Regions from separate parts of the Leucobacter muris genome, predicted to be linked through region 1. Evidence: predicted binding sites of a transcription regulator. Region 1 holds the regulator's gene; the other holds the start of a gene.

Region 1 (10,270 bases):
GAGGCCGACGGCGATCTGCTCGCCGTAGCGGGCGATCACCGCGCGGGTCCACTCCGGGTTCTCGAGCGCGGCAGTGCCGAGGTTCACGCGGCGCGCCCCCATCTCGAGCGCGGCCTCGAGACTCGCGTCGTCGCGGATGCCGCCCGAGAACTCGATGTTGACGTCGCCCGCGCGCTTGATGATCTTGCGCGCCACCGCGACGTTGCTGCCGCGCCCGAAGGCGGCGTCGAGGTCGACGAGGTGGATCCACTCCGCGCCCTGCTCGATCCAGTCGAGTGCCGCGTCGACCGGGCTGCCGTAGTTGGTCTCGGTGCCGGCCTCGCCCTGGGTGAGGCGCACCGCCTTGCCGTCGACCATGTCGATCGCGGGCAGCAGCTGAAGTTTGGGGCCCTGCGCCAGTTCACTCATGTGTGCGGTTCTCCTTGGTACGAGAGTCGGGTGTCAGAGGGTCGAGATCCAGTTGCGCAGCAGCTGGATGCCGGCTTCGCCGGACTTCTCGGGGTGGAACTGGGTCGCGCTCAGCGGGCCGTTCTCGACGGCGGCGACGAATCGCTCGCCGTGCTCGGCCCACGTCACGATCGGCCTGGTCGCCGCGCCGCGCCCTTCGAGGGCCCAGTCGGTGACCGCGTAGCTGTGCACGAAGTAGAAGCGCTCGTGGGCGATGCCGCGGAACAGCACCGAGTTCTCGGGCGCCTCGACGGTGTTCCAGCCCATGTGCGGCAGCACGTCGGCCTCGAGGCGGCGCACGGTGCCCGGCCACTGGCCGAGCCCCTCGGTCTCGACGCCGCGCTCGACGCCGCGCTCGAACATCACCTGCTCGCCCACGCAGATGCCCAGCACGGGGCGACCGCCGGCGAGCCTGCGATCGATGAGTTCGTCGCCGCGCACCGCGCGCAACTGCCGCATCACGGCGTCGAACGCGCCCACGCCGGGCACGAGCAGACCGTCGGCCTCGGCGACCGCGCGCGGATCCCGGGTCAGTTCGACCTCGGCGCCCGCCTTCGCGAGCGCCTTGACCGCGGAGTGCACATTGCCCGAGCCGTAGTCGAGAACGGCGACGCGCTTGCGCGGACCGTTCCCATCAGCACCGTCGGCGACGCGCTCGCTCCCCGTCACAGGGCTCCCTTGGTCGACGGGATGCCTGCGACGAGCGGGTCGAGCGCCTTCGCCTGGCGCAGAGCGCGGGCGAACGCCTTGAACTCGGCCTCGGCGATGTGGTGCGGATCCCGCCCCTCGATCAGTCTGAGGTGCACGGTGAGCCGCGCGTTCAGCACCAGCGCCTCGAAGAAGTGGCGCACCATCGACCCCGTGAAGTGGCCGCCGATGAGGTGGAACTCGAACCCTGCGGGCTCGCCCGAGTGCACGAGGTAGGGGCGGCCCGAGATGTCGACCACGGCCTGCGCGAGCGCCTCGTCGAGGGGCACGAGGGCGTCGCCGTAGCGCGAGATGCCGCTCTTGTCGCCGAGCGCCTCGAGGATCGCCTGGCCGAGCAGGATACCCGTGTCCTCGACGGTGTGGTGCACGTCGATGTGCACGTCGCCGCGCGCCCGCACGGTGAGGTCGGTGAGCGAGTGGCGCGCCAGCGCCGTGAGCATGTGGTCGAAGAAGGGCACACCGGTGTCGATGTCGGATGCGCCCGTGCCGTCGAGGTCGAGGCTCAGGCTGATCTGCGACTCGCTCGTGGAGCGCTCGAGCGAGGCGGTGCGTGCTGCTGCGGTCATGGCCATGATTCTATCGGGGTTCGCCGGCGCCGGTCCCTGCGGGTGCGGCGAGCGGCGGTTCGGGATCGCGGCGCAGCGCCTGGCGCACCGCGAACCAGAGCCCGCCGGCGGTCAGCACCACGACGAGGAACACCCAGTTCGGGATCGCGGCGGAGGCGTGCTGCACCCATCCCTCGAGGCGCGCCTGTTCGGAGTACCCCAGCATGCTGCCGAGGGTGCTCGTGCCGCGCGTCGCGAGCAGGAGCACACCGATGCCGACCGTGATCGCTCCGCCGATCACGCTGCTCCACGCGTTGCGCCAGCGACCGATCACGAGTTCTCGGGGGCGCACGAGGCGGCGCACCCCGGGCACGCGCTCCCAGAGCAGGGCGAGCAGCAGCAGCGGCAGGGCCATGCCGGCCGCGAAGACGAGCATCACGACGCCTCCGAGCAGCGCGTTGCCGCCGTAGGCGGCCATCGTCAGTGCTGCGCCGAGCAGCGGCCCCGCGCACACTCCGGCGAGTCCGTACACGGTGCCGAGCGCGTAGACCGACGCGATCGAGGTGCTCTTCGCGCCGCGCTGGCGCGTCATGGCGGGCAGTCGCACGCCGAGAAGCATCGCGACGCCCAGCACGATGACCACGATCGCCGCGGCCGTCATGAGACCGTCCCGGTGCAGCGTCACCCAAGCGCCCACGGTGCCGGCGAGCAGCCCGAGCGGCACGAGCGAGGTCGCGAGGCCGAGGAAGAAGACGCCGGTGCGCGCGATCAGTGCACCCGGGCTGCTGAACGCGTAGGCGAAGAACGCGGGCAGCAGCATCGCCGAGCAGGGACTGAGCAGGGTCAGGGCGCCGCCGAGGAAGGCGCCGAGCAGGGTGAGCTCCACCTCGCGCTACTCGCCGCGGCCCTGCTCGGCAGCGGCGACCGCGCTGTCGAGGAAGCCGCGGAACTGCTCGATCGGCTGCGCGCCCTGCAGCACCTGGCAGCCGTCGGTCTCGGCGAAGAACGGCACCGATCCCACGCCCAGCTGCTTGGCCTGCGCGCTGCTGGCGCGCAGCTCGGCGAGCAGCTCGGAGCTGTCGAGGTCGGCGGTGAAACGCGCGATGTCGGGCACGCCCGCCTGCTTCGCGTAGTCGACGAGCAACGAGTCGGTGATCTCGGGGCGCTCCTGGTGCATCGCGTCGTAGACCTCGAAGAGGTACTCGAAGTAGCGATCCTGCTCCCCGGCCGCGCGCGCGGCCACCGCCACCCGCGCGGAGACGTCGCCGTCGATGAAGTCGACGTCGTGCACCTCGAGTCGCACTTTGCCGGTGTCGACGTACTCCTCGATCAGCGTCGGCAGGGTGTCGCGCGAGAACACGCCGCAGTAGGGGCAGCGGAAGTCGGTCCACTCGGCGATCACCACGGGGGCGTCGACGTCGCCGAGCGCCATCGGGTCGTTCGGCTCGCGGCGCTCGGGCGCGGGGCAGCTGCCGGCTTCGCCGGGCTGCGCCGAGGCACCCGCCTCGGCCGACGCGCCGGTCGCGGAGGCCGCTGCGCCGACGGTCTCCGCGCTCTGCAGCTGCACGAGCTGCGAGACCGAGACGCCGCCGAGCACCACGACGAGCGCCACGAGCAGCACGACGAGGTTGCGCATCAGGCGGTAGCGCCGCTCGAGCGCGCGGCGGTCGAGGGTCTCGGCCGCCCCTCGCCGACGCGGGGCCGCCGCGACGGCGACCGGCGCCGGTTCGGCCGGCCCGGCGGGGAGCGGTTCGCCGGCCTCGACGGACCGAGCGGTCGACACCGAGCCCGACGCGTCGGCGCGTTGCGCGGTATCGGCGGCGAGGCCCTCGCTCGTGGGGGCGTCGCCCGCGCCCGGGGCGTTCTCGGCGTCGCTCGCGCCGTCGTGTTCGTGCTGAGACATCGCCTCGATCCTATCCGCACGCACGGAAGATAGCTGTCACTTGTATCTGAAGCGCACGCTCTCCGCGTCGAGGCGGCCGTCCACGCGGCAGGGCGGGCGTCAGCGCGCAGTCGGCGTCAGCGCCGCGATCGCCTCGATCACGGCGGTGGTCTCGCTCTCGGTCCCGGCGGTGATGCGCAGGTGCCCCTCGATGCCGAGGTTGCGGATCAGGATACCCTGCGCGCGCAGCGACTCGAAGACCGCTGCCGGATCGTCGAAGCCGCCGACCAGCAGGAAGTTCGCGCCGGACGGGTGCACCTCGTAGCCGAGCTGCACGAGTGCGGCGGCGAGCCGATCGCGCTGATCGCGGATGTCGGCGACGGTGGCGAGCATCTCGTCGGAGTGGCGTATGGCGGCGGTAGCCGCGGCCTGCGTGAGCGCGGAGAGGTGGTACGGCAGTCGCACGAGGCGCAGGGCGTCGATCACGGCGGGGTCTGCCGCGAGATATCCGAGGCGCACGCCGGCGAAGGCGAAGGCCTTGCTCATGGTGCGCGAGACGAGCAGGCGATGGCGGCCGGGCAGCAGCGCGACCGCGCTCTCGCGCTGCGCGTCGAACTCGTGGTAGGCCTCGTCGACGATGAGGATGCCGTCGAAGGCCTCATAGGCGGCGAGGATCACCTCGCGGTCGAGCGGCGTGCCGGTGGGGTTGTTGGGGCCGCACAGGATGGCGATGTCGGGCCGGTGCTCGCGCAGGGCGCCGACCACGAGCTCGGGGGTGAGGGCGTAGTCGGCGGGGCGCGCAACGGCGATCCACTCCGTGTCGGTGCCCGAGGCGAGCAGCGGGTACATGGAGTAGGTGGGCGTGAAGCTCAGCAGCGAGCGCCCGGGGCCGCCGAACGCCTGCAGAATCTGCTGCAGCACCTCGTTCGAGCCGTTCGCCGCCCACAGCTGCTCGACGGTCAGGCCATGGCCGAGATAACCGGCCAGGGCCTCGCGCAGCTCGGTGAACTCGCGGTCGGGATAGCGGTTCACTCCGTGAACCGCCTGCGCGAGCGACTCCGCGATGTCGGCAACCACGCCCTCGGGGATCGGATGCGTGTTCTCGTTGACGTTGAGGCTCACCGGCACGGGATCCTGGGGAGCCCCGTAGGGCTGCTTGCCGACGAGGTTGGCGCGGAGAGGGAGATCGCTCAGGCTGGTCACCGCACCAGTTTAGAACCTCCCCGGGGCGCCGCCGGCTCGCGAGGCCGGCGCGCAGGGTCGGAACCTAGTGGGTGCGCCCGGGACGCCTTCGAACGCGCACGCTTCGATCGCTCAGGCTTCACACCCTCACGTATCGAGCTCGTCGGCCCCGAACACCGCGGGGCTGTCGGAGTACCGCAGCGGCACCGCGATCGCCTCGCCCGCCTCGATGCCAGAGCCGTCGAGCTGGTTGAGCTGCACGATCTCGGCGACCAGGTCGCGCGGGTCGGCCTCGGGGTCGAGCTCGGTCGCGAGCGACCAGAGCGAAGCACCGGGCTGCACGACCACGTAGTGGAACTGCTGGCCGGAAGCGCCCTCTTCCGACGCGAAGGCCTGGGGGCCCGCGAACGTCGCCGCCAGCGCGAGCAGGCCCGCGACCATCACGGTGGCCAGCGATCCGAAGACCACTCGCCCGCGACGCGTGAGGCGCAGCTTCGCGTTCGCCTTCGGGGGGCGAACCTCGTACGACTCGTGCTGCAGAACCGCCTGTGCGCTCATGGTGGTCTCTCCTGTTCTTCCGCGCCGCCGCGAGTATCACATCGGGGCGAACATCTGTTTCGAATATATCTTCGATGAATCGAAACCGCAAGCAAGATCTTCGAACACATGTTTCGATCTTTTCCGCGACACTCGAACACTTGTTTGGCGGTGTTCGAATGCAGCGGCTATGGTTTCGAGCAACGGCATCACTGAATCAGCAACCACTGACATTCATGGATCCGACCCTCCCGCCACCGCCCTCGGGCCTCGGAAAGGACAGCGATGAGCGACGCTCCCCACTCCCGGAAGCCCCTCAGCGAGAAGCAGCAGGCGATCCTCGAGTGCATCGCGCGCTCGGTCGACACTCGCGGCTACCCGCCCAGCATGCGCGAGATCGGCGACGCCGTCGGGCTCTCCTCGCTCTCGAGCGTCACCCACCAGCTCAGCCGCCTCGAGCTCGGCGGGTACATCCGCCGCGATCCGAACCGGCCCCGAGCACTCGAGATCCTCGTCGAGCTGGCGAGCACGAGCGCGGCCATCGCCGACGCCCCCGCGCAGCAGGTCGAGGAAGCCGCCTACGTGCCCCTGGTCGGGCAGATCGCCGCGGGCGTGCCGATCACGGCCGACCAGCAGGTCGAGGAGATCGTGCCGCTCCCCCGGCAGCTCGTGGGCGACGGCCAGCTGTTCATGCTGCGCGTGGTGGGCGACTCCATGATCGATGCGGCGATCTGCGACGGCGATTTTGTGGTCGTGCGCCAGCAGCGCGAGGCCGAGAACGGCGACATCGTCGCGGCGATGCTCGACGGCGAGGCGACCGTCAAGGTCTTCCGCCGCCGCGACGGCCACACGTGGCTGCTGCCGCGCAACAGCGCGTTCGAGCCGATCCTCGGCGACCACGCCGAGGTGCTCGGCCGCGTCGTCGCGGTCTTCCGCTCCGTCTGATCGCGCAGGCCGGGCCGGGGCCGCCCCCGGCCCGGCGTCGGCACGCGGTGGCGAGCGGCCGAACGCCGCGGAAGCGCCCGGCGCTGCCGTACCCTCAGCCGATCGGATCCGGCGTCAGCAGCTGCAGCTCGCGCAGCACGGCCAGCACCTGCTCGTGCCGGTTGAAGGTGTAGAGGTGCACCGACGGGGCTCCCCCGGCGAGCAGCGCGCGTGCGAGGTCGACCGTGTGCTCCACGCCCAGCTCGGGCGCGTATCCCCCGGCCTCCTCGAGTGCCCGTTCCAGCCCCTCGGGGGCCGGGCGACCCGCCAGCGACGCGACCTTGCGCAGCTGCGCACTCGTCGAGACCGGCATGAGCCCGGGCAGCACGGGGATCCGCAGCCCCGCGCTCTGGGCGTCGCCCACGAAGCCGAGGTACTCCTCGGCCCGGAAGAAGAGCTGCGTGACGGCGAACTGCGCGCCGGCCTCCTGCTTCTCGATGAGCCATTCGATGTCCTGCGAACGCGATCGCGACAGCGGGTGCCCGTTCGGGTACGCGGCCACGGCGGTGCGCCCGACGCTCGTGAGCGGCGGTCGCTCGGCGCGGGCCTCGGCGACCAGATCGACCAGCTCGAGCGACGACAGGGATCCCGTCACCGCAGGGTCGTGCTCGTCGAGCCCCCGCGGCGGGTCGCCGCGCAGGGCGAGGAAGTCGTGCACGCCGGCGTCCATGATGCGGTGGATCGTCTCGCGCACCGCATCGCGGCTCTCACCGACCGTGGTGAGGTGTGCGAGCGGCAGTGCGTCGGTGTGATCGCGCAGGTACTTCAGCAGGTCGAGCGACGCGTCGCGGTTGGACCCGTTCGCCCCGTAGGTGACCGAGATGAAGTCGGGGCCGGCTGCGGAGAGGTGCTGCACGGCGTGCCCGAGGGCGAGGGCGGCGGCGCCGCTGCGCGCCGGGAACACCTCGAAGGAGAAGCGGGCGCGGGTGGGCGCGCTGCCCGCGAGCGGCAGCGGGCTCACGACGCCGCTCCCGCCAGGGCCTCGGACGCCAGCTCGGTGCCCCGCACCCGAGCGGCGATCTTGGCGAAGGCCACGTCGCGGGCGAAGTCGGGCGAGCCGTGCCGCGGCTTCTCGTCGATGAGGTAGGGCGAGAACCCGCAGTCGTCGGTAGAGCCGAGCAGCTCGGGCGGCACGAAGCGCGCCGCCCGCACGAGCTGGTCGCGGATCTGCTCGGCCGTCTCGAGCCTCGGATGGGTGGGGTTGGTCACGCCGATGAGCACGCGCGGGGCGCGCCCGCGGGATGCCCGTCCGCGCAGCTGACCGCCGACGAGACGGGCGACACGATCCGGATCCTTCTCCCCCGCGGCCTGCACCAGGAAGTACCCCGCCTCGATCTGGAACAGCTCGGGGATCAGCTCGGCGTAGTCGATGTCGGCGCTGTGCGCCGAGTCGTTGTCGTTGCCGGGGCAGGTGTGCACGCCCACCGCGGCGCGCTGCCGCGGCTCGAGGCGATCCAGCACCCGGTTGATGAGCTCGATGAAGCCTCCCAGCGCTTCGGGGCCGGCCCACGGGGCGCGCAGATCACGGCGCAGCGCGAGGCGCCCCTCCGTGAAGTCGATCGTGACGCGGGAGGCGCCCGCGGCGAAGCAGCGCGCGATGTCGTCGGCGCAGCCGTCGACCACGTCGTTCAGGAAGTCGTCGCGCGAGTAGTCGCCGAGGCCCGCATCGGGCACCATGAGCGACAGCATCGACGGCGAGATCACGGCCTGCTTGAGCGGCAGGTCGGTCAGCTCGCGAGCCGCCGACACGTCATCGGCGGCCCACGCGCGGAAGGCGAACGGTGCGCTTGCGAGGCTCGGGATCACCCGGTGGTGGCCGTCGGCGAACACCGCGAAGACCGGCCCTTCCTCGACCTCGTCGGTGCCGAGCGGATAGCTCGCGAAGCTGTGCCTGCGCTGCTCGCCGTCGGAGATGATCGGCGAGCCGGTCGCCGCCAGGCGGTCGAGGGTGTCGCGCACCGCGAGATCCTGCTCGGCGCGCAGCTGGGCCTGCGAGGCGAGCCCCGTCTCGGCGTCGAGCACCGCGCGCTGCAGCCGCGCCGGGCGCGGCAGCGAGCCGACGGGCTCGGTGGGGAGCCGATCGCTCGGCCAGGGCGCCGCCGCACCGGGCTGCGGCGCCCGCGAGTCGGGCAGCGTCACACCGCTCCTTCGCGCACCGCCTGAGCCGCCCGCACGAGGTTCGTGAGGCTCTCCACGGTCTCTCCGTAGCCGCGCGTCTTGAGCCCGCAGTCGGGGTTCACCCACAGCTGCTCGCCGGGGATGCGGCTCGCGGCGATGCGGATCAGCTCGGTCTGCTCCTCGACGCTCGGCACGCGGGGCGAGTGGATGTCGTAGACGCCCGGGCCGATGCCGCGCGAGTAGCCGTGATCACCGAGGGGCTCGACCACGTCCATGCGGCTGCGGGCCGCCTCGATCGAGGTCACGTCGGCGTCGAGGCCGTCGACCGCGTCGATGATCTCGCCGAACTCGGAGTAGCAGAGGTGGGTGTGGATCTGCACCTCGGCGGCCGCCCCGCTCGTCGCGAGACGGAACGACCCCACCGACCAGTCGAGGTAGGCGGGCTGGCGGTCGGCGTCGAGCGGCAGCAGCTCGCGCAGCGCCGGCTCGTCGACCTGCACGATCTTGATGCCGGCCTCGACGAGATCGTCGATCTCGTCGCGCAGCGCGAGCGCCACCTGGTTCGCGGTGTCGGCGAGCGGCTGGTCGTCGCGCACGAACGACCAGGCGAGGATCGTGACGGGGCCCGTGAGCATGCCCTTGACGAGGCGATCGGTGAGCGACTGCGCGTAGGCCGACCACGCGACCGTCATGGGGGCGGGCCGCGAGACGTCGCCCCACAGGATCGAGGGGCGGGTGGCGCGGGTGCCGTACGACTGCACCCAGCCGTGCTCGGTGACCGCGAAGCCGTCGAGCAGCTCGGCGAAGTACTGCACCATGTCGTTGCGCTCGGCCTCGCCGTGCACGAGCACGTCGAGCCCGATCTGCTCCTGCAGCCGGATGACGCGCTCGATCTCCTCGCGGAGGAAGCCGTCGTAGGCCTCCTGGTCGATCTCGCCGCGCGTGAAGGCGGCGCGGGCCTTGCGGATCTCGGTGGTCTGCGGGAAGGAGCCGATCGTGGTGGTCGCGAGGCTCGGGATGCCGAGCGCGCTCTGCGCGTCGCGGCGGTCGCCCTCGGAGGCGCGGCTGCGATCGGCCTCGCCGACGGCGGAGACGCGATCCCGGACGCCGTCGACGCGAACGCCGGGGGCCGATGCGCGGTCCGCGAGCACCCGGTCGACCTCGGCCAGCTCGGCCTCGATGGCAGCGGAGCCCTCGGAGAGGCCGCGGGCGAGGATCGCCACCTGCTCGACCTTCTGGTCGGCGAAGGCGAGCCACGACTTCAGGCGCTCGTCGAGCTTGGTCTCGTCGTTCACGTCGTGCGGCACGTGCTGGAGATTGTTGGAGGTGCCGACGACCACGGCGATGCCCGAGCGCTGCAGAGCCTCGGCGGTGCCGAACGACTGGCGCAGATCGGTGCGCCAGATGTTGCGGCCGTCGACGACACCGGCGACCAGCTGCGTGCCCTCGAACGCCCGCGCGAGCTCGCCGGAGTCGTGGGCCTCGATCGGCAGTGTGCCGCGCACGAGGTCGGCCTGCACCGCCTCGACGGGCAGCGCGCCAAGGCGCAGGAGCGCGCCGGAGGAGTCGCCGTAGGGCGCGGTCAGCAGGATCTGCGGACGCTGCGCCGCGGGCGCCGCGCCGAGCGCGCCGTACGCCCGCTCGACGAGCGCGAGGGTCTGCTCGCGCGGCACCGAGAGCGAGTCGGAGACGAGTGCGGGCTCGTCGAGCTGCACCCAGGAGGCGCCGGCGGCGGCGAGCGCGCTCAGCAGCTCGGCGTAGACCGCGACCGCCTCGTCGAGGCGATCGATGGGGCGGAAGCCCTCGCCGGCGTCGTCGGAGGCCTTCGCGAGCAGCAGGTAGGTGACGGGGCCCACGAGCACGGGGC
Region 2 (10,270 bases), 580 kb from region 1:
TCGCCGACCTCGCCGACTACCACCGGCTGAAGGCAGCCGATGCGCGGTCGGCGGTACGAGCGCTCGAAGACGACGGAGTACTGCTGCCCGTGCGCGTCACCGGTTGGACCCGGGCCGACGGTGCGCCGGAGCCCGCCTGGTTGCACCGCGACGCCCGCGTACCCGCGCGGCTCGCCCCCGACGCCCTGCTCACCCCGTTCGACCCGGTGGTCTGGTTCCGGCCCCGGGCCGAGCGCATGTTCGACTTCCACTACCGCATCGAGATCTACACGCCGAAGGAGAAGCGCCGCTACGGCTACTACTGCCTGCCGCTCATGGTCGGAGGTCGTCTCGCCGGGCGCATCGATCTCAAGGCCGATCGGCCGCGCCGGGCGGGGGAGCGGGGCGCACTGCTCGTGCAGGCCGCCTGGCAGGAGCAGCGCGCACCCGCCCGCACCGCCGAGGCGGCCGTCCCCCTGCTCGCGAAGGCCGCGCGCTGGCAGGGGCTCGACGAGGTGCGGGTGAGCGGAGCGGGCGACCTGCCGTTGCCCGCACGCTTCGACGCCGCCTAGGGCCTGTGGCTCGCCGGGGTGCGCGGGGCCCAGGGGCTCGTGAAGCCCCGTTCCCGGGGTCGAGAGTGCCCATTCCCGGGCTCGAGAGGCGGATTTCGCACGGGATCCGACGAGCGGAGCTGCGAAATCCGCCTCTCAGCGCGGGTGGGGTGAGGGGATGGCGGGAGCGAGGCCAGAACATATCGGGGGCGCGGGACGTGGGGCGGCCGATCCGCCAGGGGCGATCCGCCTCCCGCGAACCGACGCGAGAATGTCAGTGGCTCCGAGTACCCTCGAGATCATGGAACCCACGCGCAGCGTACGCCCCTTCGAGGTGATCAGCGAATACGAGCCCAGCGGCGATCAGCCGAAGGCGATCGAAGAGCTGGCCGGGCGCATCAACGCGGGCGAGACCGACGTCGTGCTGCTCGGCGCGACGGGCACCGGCAAGTCGGCCACCACGGCCTGGCTCATCGAGGCCGTGCAGCGCCCCACCCTCGTGCTCGCCCATAACAAGACGCTCGCTGCCCAGCTGGCGAGCGAGTTCCGGCAGCTGCTGCCCAACAACGCGGTCGAGTACTTCGTGAGCTACTACGACTACTACCAGCCCGAGGCCTACGTGCCGCAGACCGACACCTTCATCGAGAAAGACTCGTCGGTCAACGCCGAGGTCGAGCGCCTGCGCCACTCCACCACGAACGCGCTGCTCTCCCGACGCGACGTGGTCGTGGTCTCCACGGTGTCGTGCATCTACGGTCTCGGCAAGCCCGAAGAGTACTACGAGGCCATGGTGCCGCTCGTGGTCGGCGACAGCCTCGATCGCGACGTGCTGCTGCGGCGCTTCGTCGACATGCAGTACCAGCGCAACGACATCGAGTTCGTGCGAGGCAACTTCCGCGTGCGCGGCGACACGGTCGAGATCATTCCCATGTACGAAGAGCTGGCCATCCGCATCGAGTTCTTCGGCGACGAGATCGAGGCGCTCTACTATCTCCACCCCGTCACGGGCGAGGTGATCAAACAGGTCGAGACCGTGTCGGTCTTCCCCGGTTCGCACTACGTCGCGAGCCGCAACGTGATGAACCGCGCGATGGGCACCATCGCCGAAGAACTCGACGGGCGCACCCGGGAGCTCAAGCAGCAGAACAAGCTCGTCGAAGAGCAGCGCCTGCGCATGCGCACCACCTTCGACCTCGAGATGATGGAGCAGATCGGTTTCTGCTCGGGCATCGAGAACTACTCGCGCCACATCGACGGGCGCCGGCCCGGCGAGGCGCCGCACTGCCTGCTCGACTACTTCCCGGACGACTTCCTCGTGGTGATCGACGAGTCGCACGTCACCGTGCCCCAGATCGGTGCGATGTACGAGGGCGACGCGTCGCGCAAGCGCACGCTCGTCGATCACGGGTTCCGGCTGCCGAGCGCACTCGACAACCGGCCCCTGAAGTTCGACGAGTTCAAGCAGCGCGTCGGCCAGACCGTATACCTCTCGGCCACCCCGGGCGCCTACGAACTCGAGCGCGCCGACGGCATCGTCGAGCAGATCATCCGCCCGACGGGCCTCATCGACCCCGAGATCGTGGTCAAGCCCTCCCAGGGGCAGATCGACGACCTGCTCGAAGAGGTGCGGGTGCGAGCCGAGCGCGACGAGCGCGTACTGGTCACCACGCTCACCAAGAAGATGGCCGAGCAACTCACCACCTTCATGGAAGAGGCGGGCATCCGGGTGCGCTACCTGCACTCCGACGTCGACACGCTGCGCCGCGTCGAACTGCTCACCGAGCTGCGCGCCGGCGTCTACGACGTGCTCGTGGGCATCAACCTGCTGCGCGAGGGCCTCGACCTGCCCGAGGTGTCGCTCGTCGCGATCCTCGACGCCGACAAAGAAGGGTTCCTGCGCTCGTCGACCTCGCTCATCCAGACGATCGGCCGCGCCGCCCGCAACGTGTCGGGCCAGGTACACATGTACGCCGACACGGTCACCCGCTCGATGCGCGAGGCGATCGATGAGACCAACCGCCGACGCGAGATCCAGGTCGCCTACAACACCGAGCACGGCATCGACCCGCAGCCGCTGCGCAAGAAGATCGGCGACATCACCGAGATGCTCGCCCGCGAGGCCGCCGACACCGAAGACGTGCTCTCGCGCACCGGCGCCCACGCCCAGCGCAAGGGCGGGTCCGGACAACGGGCGAAGGGCAAGTCCGCGTCGAGGGCCGGCGCCATCGGGGCCGAGGGCGCCGCGAAGCTCGAAGAGCTCGTCTCCGACCTCACCGAGCAGATGCTCGTGGCCGCAGAAGAACTCAAGTTCGAGCTCGCCGCGCGCCTGCGCGACGAGGTGGCAGAACTGAAGCGCGAGCTGCGCAGCATGGACGCCGCGGGCCACCTCTAGGCGAGATCATCGCAGACCCAGCCCGTCGAGCCGAGCAACGATCGGAGCCCCGTGTACTGTGAAACGCCCATCCCCGGGCTCGGCACGCTCTGGATCTCCAGCCCGGCAGAGGGCGCGACCACCATCTCGGCCGACGGCTGCGCCGACATCATCCTGCGCGACGACCAGCTGATCGTCGCCGGTCCCTCGACGAGGTGGCTGCTCGCACGCGGAAGCGAGCAGCATCCCACGGTGGGGCTCAGGTTCTCTCCGGGGCTCGCGGGTGCGGGTCTCGGCATCGACGCGTTCGAGCTGCGCGACCGCATCCTCCCCGCCCAGGGCCTGCTGCCCACCGCACTCGCGGAGCGCGGGGAACGGGCGCTGCGCGCCCTGCTGGGCGCGGCGGAGTCGCCGGCGGCGCGCGGGCCGCAAGAGGGACCGACGAGCGGCGCCCCCGATCTGTCGAGGGCGGCAGAGTCTCGGTACGCGGGGAGGTTGCGCGATGCAGCGCGGGCCGTGCCTCGAGAGCTCGCGCTGCACTCTGAGGCGCGGCGGCTGCGGTGGGTCGACGAGGTTCGGGCCGCGGCGCTGCGGGCCGAACCGCTCCCGCGACTCGCCCGCCGCCTGGGATACTCGGAACGGCAGCTGCGCAGGCGCATGCTGCAGACGTTCGGCTACGGATACGCCTCGCTGCGGCGGGTGCTGCGGGCGGAGCGGGCGCGCGACCTGATCCTGCGAGGCGCGCCCCTCGCGACGGCGGCGAGCCTCGCCGGATACGCCGACCAGTCGCATATGGCGCGCGAGTTCGGGCGGGTGATCGGAGCCGCGCCCGCTCAGCTGGCCGCGGCCTCCGGGTCGAGCGGCGCGTAGAGATCGATCGAGTTGCCGTCGGGGTCGAGCACGGTCGCGTAGCGCTGCCCCCACGGCGCATCCCAGGGCTCGGTGTGCGCGGCCGCCGGGTACTGCTGCACGAGCTCGGCGTAGGCCCGGTCGACCTCGGCGGCGCTCTGCGCCCGGCAGGCGAAGCCGATGCGGCCCCCGCCTGCGACGGGGAGCTCGAAGTCCGGCATGAATCTCCGGATCGTCGAGACCGGATCCCAGGCGAGCGTCATGCCGCCCGGCAGCGTCGCCTCGGCGTGGGGCGCCTGCTCCTGCCCGTGCGGGACGTCCACGCCCAGGGCGCGGTAGAACCCGAGCGAGGCCGGAAGGTCGGCCGTGACGATACCGATGAAGTCGAATTGCAGTGTCATAGCCGCCAGCGTAGGCCGAGCGCGGGATGCGCGCTAGAACGAATCGGACACGCGGAAGGGCCCGGATCGCGGGCCCGGGTCATGACCGCTTCAGCACGCGGCCCGGTCGGATCGCCGCGCCTTCGCCCGGGCACCTCCCAGGGCTCACAGCACCAGGTAGCCGTAGCGGTCGGCGATCCGGTCGATCACACCGAGCAGCTCGTCGAGGCCGAGCGGCAGCAGCGCGGCCGGGTGCTGGGGGAGCGCATCTGCCGCATTCGCCCAGAGCGCCACCACGCGCACGGTCGGCACGAGCGACGACGCCGAGACCACTCCGTCGAGTTCGGGGTAGCGTCGCGCGATCTCGCGCGCCCACGCCCGCGATTGCTCACGGTCTCCGGAGGAGATCGCGGCGTTGCCGCCCGCGACCGCGATCCAATCGCTGTCGGAGAGGTCGAGCAGGCGCAGCGGCCGCGTGGTCTCGAAGGCCACGAGCGTGGGGGAGCCGTCGCGCAGCCGGATCATGCGCTGCGCCTGGAACACCTCGAGCAGAGCAGCCGCGAACGAACCGTCCACGGCATCGTCGGGCCGCTGGACGGAGCCCCCGGAGGCCCCGGCGCTCTCGATCACCCCGTACATCACACCGATGCCGTGGTGGTCGCCGACGGGCAGCGGGTGCGGGTCGAAACGGCCGTCGAGCGGTCCGAACGAGCGGAACTCGTGCCACGCGACCGGGTGGGCCCCGCCCGCCCGGAAGATGCGCACGATCAGTGTGCCTGCGGGCACCTCGCGCACCCAGCGCGGGTCGACGTCGAGGTCGGGAAAGCGGGCCGAATCCGGCTCGGGCAGCTGCTCGCTCACGGCAGACGGTTCAGCGCGTCGTCGACCGCGGCCGCGGCGAGGGCGGGATCCCCTCCCTGTGCCAGCCACTCGAAGGGCGCCAGCTCCTCGTCGTCGACGCGCAGGCGCATCGCGGGGGAGGTGAGCACCCGCTCGACGAGCGCCAGCGGGGTGCCCGCCGGGATCGCGGCCGCGACGATCGACCAACCGGGCAGCTCGCGGCCGTCCGGAAACTGGAATGAGGGGAGTCGCCAGCCGTCGCTGCGGCGCTGGGCGAGCAGGGTGCCCGCGGCGCAGCGCTGCCGCACTCGGGCGGGGGTGACGCCGAGCGTCTCGGCGGCCTCGCCGACGGTGACGCTGAGCTCGGCGAGCTGGCGCTCCCACAGGCGGCTGCGCCGGGTGGCGGGCAGGGAGGTGGGGCGCCGCAGTTCGCCTTCGCTCACGTCGAGACGGGCCAGCACCGACATCTCGGCGCCCGTCAGGCCTCGGAGATCGGCCTGCTGGTGGGCGAGGATGTCGGCGAGCAGCTCTTCGGCGATGTCGAGGCGATCGTCGTCGAGCTGCGTGATGAGCGCGGTGAGCCGGTCGCGGCTGGGCCGCAGGGGAGCACCCGCGAGGTCGCGGCGGCTGCGGGGGAGTTCGGCGGGAAGGTGCGCGATCGACATCTCAGGTCCTTTCGAGAACTTGCATCAATAATATCCGAAAGCGACCTGGGAGGGAAGTGCGCCTGCGGCGAAATCCGCCGAATCACTCGTACACATGTTCGAATATTCAGCCGTGGCGACGTAGGATGGATCAGTGACTTCGAAGAGCGCCGCACCCACCAGCACCACCCCGATCCGCTCGTCTGCCGCACACGCCCAGATCAGCGTCCAGGGGGCCCGCGTGCACAACCTGCAAGACATCGATCTGGCGATCCCGCGCGACTCGATGGTCGTCTTCACTGGGCTGTCGGGCAGCGGCAAGTCGAGCCTCGCATTCGACACGATCTTCGCCGAGGGGCAGCGACGCTACGTCGAGTCGCTCAGCGCCTACGCCCGCCAGTTCCTCGGGCAGGTCGACCGCCCCGACGTCGACTTCATCGAGGGGCTGAGCCCCGCCGTCTCGATCGACCAGAAGTCGACCAACCGCAACCCGCGAAGCACGGTCGGCACCATCACCGAGATCTACGACTACATGCGCCTGCTCTGGGCGCGCGTCGGAGTGCCGCACTGCGCGATCTGCGGGGAGCGCATCGCGTCGCAGACCGTGCAGCAGATCGCCGATCGCCTCATGGAGCTTCCCGAGCGCACCCGCTACCAGGTACTCGCCCCTGTCGTCAGCAAGAAGAAGGGCGAGTTCGTCGACCTCTTCCAGGATCTCGCGGCGGCCGGCTACTCGCGCGCGCTCGTCGACGGCGAGCTGGTGCAGCTCAGCGATCCGCCCAAGCTCAAGAAGCAGATCAAGCACGACATCTCGGTGGTCGTCGACCGCCTCGTGGCCGGCCCCGACGTGCTGGGCCGCCTCACGGACTCCCTCGAGACCGCGCTGCGACTCGCGGGAGGCATCGTGGCGGTCGACTTCGTGGATCTGGAGCAGGGGGACGAGGATCGCACCCGGCTCTTCTCCGAGCACCTGAGCTGCCCCAATCAGCACCCGGTGCAGCTCACCGAGATCGAGCCCCGCACCTTCTCGTTCAACGCACCCTTCGGCGCGTGCTCCGCGTGCTCGGGCCTCGGCACGAGCATGTCGGTCGACGAGGATCTGGTGCTCGGCGACCCCGAGCTCTCGATCGCCGAGGGCGTCATCGTGCCCTGGACCAGCCAGGGCAGGAGCCTCTACCAGTACTACGAGAAGCTGCTCGTCGGCCTCTCGAGAGATCTCGACTTCTCGCTCGACACCCCTTGGGGCGAACTGAGCGACGACGTGCGCACCGCGGTGCTCTACGGCAACAACTTCAAGGTCAACGTGCGCTGGAAGAACCGCTTCGGCCGCGAAGTCAAGTACTCGAGCGGCTTCGAGGGCGTGATCCCGTTCATCGAGCGCCAATACGCAGAGGCTGAGAGCGACACGAAGCGCGACCGCTGGCAGGAGTTCCTGCGCGAGGTGCCGTGCCACGCCTGCCACGGCCAGCGCCTCAAGCCCGAGGTGCTCGCGGTGACGGTGAACGGCGAGTCGATCTCGGGCGTCACCGAGTTCAGCCTCACCGAAGCCAAGCGGTTCTTCGACGAGGTCACGCTCACCGAGCGAGAGGCCCGCATCGCCGCCCAGGTGCTGCGCGAGATCCGGCTGCGCTTCGACTTCCTCATCGAGGTCGGCCTCGGCTACCTAACGCTGGCCCGCGCCGCGGGCACCCTCTCGGGCGGCGAAGCCCAGCGCATCCGCCTCGCCACGCAGATCGGCTCGGGCCTCACGGGCGTGCTCTACGTGCTCGACGAGCCGAGCATCGGCCTGCACCAGCGCGACAACCGCCGTCTCATCGAGACCCTGATCAAGCTGCGCGATCTCGGCAACACCCTGATCGTGGTCGAGCACGACGAGGAGACCATCGAAGCGGCCGACTGGATCGTCGACATCGGGCCCGGTGCCGGCGTCGAGGGCGGCACCGTGGTGCACTCGGGCGAGTACCGCGAGCTGCTCGAGAACCGTCGCTCGATCACCGGCGACTACCTCGCCGGGCGGCGCAGCATCGTCACCCCGAAGAAGCGCCGCAAGCGCGACCGCAACCGCGAGCTCAAGGTCGTGGGAGCCCGCTCCAACAACCTGCAGAACGTCGACGCCGTGTTCCCCCTCGGCGTCATGACCGCGGTGACGGGCGTGAGCGGCTCGGGCAAGTCGACGCTCGTCAACGACATCCTCTACCGGGTGCTCGCGAACCAGCTCAACGGCGCACGCCTCGTGCCCGGCAAGCACACCCGCATCACCGGCCTCGAGCACCTCGACAAGGTCGTGCACGTCGACCAGGCCCCCATCGGGCGCACGCCCCGATCCAACCCGGCCACCTACACCGGCGTGTTCGACAAGATCCGCACCCTCTTCGCCGAGACCCCCGAGGCGAAGACCCGCGGCTATCTGCCGGGCCGCTTCAGCTTCAACGTGAAGGGCGGCCGCTGCGAGGCCTGCTCGGGCGACGGCACCCTGAAGATCGAGATGAACTTCCTGCCCGACGTCTACGTCGCCTGCGAGGCCTGCGGGGGCAAGCGCTACAACCGCGAGACCCTGCAGGTGCGCTACAAGGGCAAGAACATCTCCGAGGTGCTCGAGATGCCCATCGCCGAGGCCGAGGAGTTCTTCAAGCCCATCTCGTCGATCCACCGCTACATGAAGACGCTCGTCGACGTCGGCCTCGGCTACGTGCGGCTCGGCCAGAGCGCCACCACGCTGAGCGGCGGCGAGGCGCAGCGCGTCAAGCTCGCCACCGAGCTGCAGAAGCGCTCGAACGGCCGCAGCATCTACGTGCTCGACGAACCCACCACCGGGCTGCACTTCGAAGACGTGCGCAAGCTGCTGCTCGTCCTCAACGGCCTCGTCGACAAGGGCAACACCGTCATCACGATCGAGCACAACCTCGACGTGATCCGCAGCGCCGACTGGATCATCGATCTCGGGCCCGAGGGCGGTTCCGGAGGCGGCACGATCCTCGCGACGGGCACTCCCGAGCAGGTCGCGAAGCACCCCGAGAGCCACACCGGCCGATTCCTCGCCGAGGTGCTCGAGGGCTGGGCCGCGAAGTCGGCGCGCGCCGTGCAGGCGGCTGAGGCGGCGAAGGCCTCGGCTTGATCCAGCCCGTCGACAACCGCGCCGCGTTCCGGCCGGCCCAGGGCGAGATCCCCACCAGCCCAGGCGTCTACCGGTTCAGCGACAAGCACGGGCGCGTGCTCTACATCGGCAAGGCGAAGAACCTCAGGGCGCGGCTGTCCAACTACTTCCAGCCGATGCACTCGCTGATGCCGCGCACCCGCACCATGCTGTCGCTCGCGGCGAAGGTCGACTGGACGGTGGTGGCCACCGACACCGAATCCCTCGTGCTCGAGCACACGTGGATCACGGAGTTCAAACCGCCCTTCAACGTGCAGTTCAAGGACGACAAGTCGTACCCGTACCTCGCCGTCACGCTGCGCGAAGAAGCCCCCCGCCTCATCATCACCCGCAACGAGAAGATCCGCGGCGCGCGGTACTTCGGGCCATACCCGAAGGTGTGGGCGCTGCGCGAGACCACGCAGCTGCTGCAGCGCGCGTTCCCCATCCGCACCTGCAACGACGCCGACTACAAGCGCGCCATGCAGAGCGGGCGCCCCTGCCTCGCGGGGCAGATCGGCCGCTGCCACGGCCCCTGCTCCCGGCTCATCACCATCGAGGCGCACCGCGAACGCGTGGGCGAGCTCGTCTCGTTCCTCGCGGGCGGCGACACCCGTCACCTGCGCGAGCTGCAGCGGGCGATGCGCGACGCGGCGGCCGAGCAGCGCTACGAGGACGCCGCGCGGCTGCGCGACCAGGCGCAGGCCGTCGAGCACGTCATGGAGAAGAACGCGGTGGTGCTCGGCACCGGCTCGAAGCTCGACGTGAACCTCGACGTGTTCGGACTGCGGGCCGACGAACTCGCGGCGGCCGCCCACCAGTTCATCATCCGAGGGGGCAGGATCCGCGGCGAACGCAGCTGGATCGTCGACGTCGAACTCGACGACTCTCCCGCGAAGCTGCTGGAGCAGGTGATCCAGTCGGCCTACGACGGCGAGCGGGAACCGCCGCCCGAGATCCTCGTGCCGCTGCTGCCAGAGAACACCCCCGAGCTCGAGGAGGCCCTGAGCGCGCAGCGGCCCCGCCGCGGCCGCGTGCGCGTGCGCATCCCCGAGCGGGGCGACAAGGCGCAGCTCATGGAGCGCGCCGTGCTGAACGCGGGGGAGCACCTGATCCGGCACAAGCTCAAACGGGCCGCCGACCTCACCGCGCGCACCGACGCGCTCGCCGAACTGCAGCAGGCGCTCGGCATGGATGAGCCGCCGCTGCGCATCGAGTGCATCGACGTGTCGCACCTGCAGGGCACCGGCGTGGTCGCCTCGCTCGTCGTCTTCGAAGACGGCCTGCCCGCGAAGGGTGCCTACCGCAAGTACCGCATCGAGCAGACGCGCGACGACACCGACTCCATCCACCAGGTCGTCGCCCGCCGCGCCGCGCAGCTGAACGCCGCCCGCGAGGCGGGCGAACAGCCGAGCGGCATCTACCGCGACCGCCCCCAACTCGTCATCGTCGACGGCGGCGAGCCCCAGGTGAAGGCCGCGGCGCGCGCGCTCGCCGAGGCCGGCATCACCGACGTCGCACTG

What was found. The regulator LexA, encoded in region 1, represses DNA repair genes until DNA is damaged. The targets are predictions, from matches to a motif close to TCGAACANNTGTTCGA.
Region 2: uvrA (excinuclease ABC subunit UvrA) is a predicted target of LexA. The motif match lies at 5,722-5,737, and genes of this name have one in related genera.

What each region holds. Positions count from the first base shown of each region.
Region 1 covers NZ_CP035037.1:1,140,410-1,150,679, reverse strand. Annotated here, with positions in the region: gene priA (bifunctional 1-(5-phosphoribosyl)-5-((5-phosphoribosylamino)methylideneamino)imidazole-4-carboxamide isomerase/phosphoribosylanthranilate isomerase PriA) at 1-408, opposite strand, end outside; gene hisH (imidazole glycerol phosphate synthase subunit HisH) at 442-1,116, opposite strand; gene hisB (imidazoleglycerol-phosphate dehydratase HisB) at 1,113-1,721, opposite strand; gene Leucomu_RS05355 (cytochrome c biogenesis CcdA family protein) at 1,732-2,586, opposite strand; gene Leucomu_RS05350 (DsbA family protein) at 2,593-3,603, opposite strand; gene Leucomu_RS05345 (histidinol-phosphate transaminase) at 3,703-4,785, opposite strand; gene Leucomu_RS05340 (hypothetical protein) at 4,912-5,322, opposite strand; gene lexA (transcriptional repressor LexA) at 5,587-6,246, shown strand; gene Leucomu_RS05330 (methylenetetrahydrofolate reductase) at 6,341-7,246, opposite strand; gene Leucomu_RS05325 (uroporphyrinogen decarboxylase/cobalamine-independent methonine synthase family protein) at 7,243-8,424, opposite strand; gene metE (5-methyltetrahydropteroyltriglutamate--homocysteine S-methyltransferase) at 8,421-10,270, opposite strand, start outside.
Region 2 covers NZ_CP035037.1:1,720,031-1,730,300, forward strand. Annotated here, with positions in the region: gene Leucomu_RS08100 (winged helix-turn-helix domain-containing protein) at 1-551, shown strand, start outside; gene uvrB (excinuclease ABC subunit UvrB) at 832-2,922, shown strand; gene Leucomu_RS08110 (helix-turn-helix transcriptional regulator) at 2,974-3,771, shown strand; gene Leucomu_RS08115 (VOC family protein) at 3,735-4,151, opposite strand; gene Leucomu_RS08120 (hypothetical protein) at 4,296-4,991, opposite strand; gene Leucomu_RS08125 (hypothetical protein) at 4,988-5,635, opposite strand; gene uvrA (excinuclease ABC subunit UvrA) at 5,808-8,729, shown strand; gene uvrC (excinuclease ABC subunit UvrC) at 8,726-10,270, shown strand, end outside.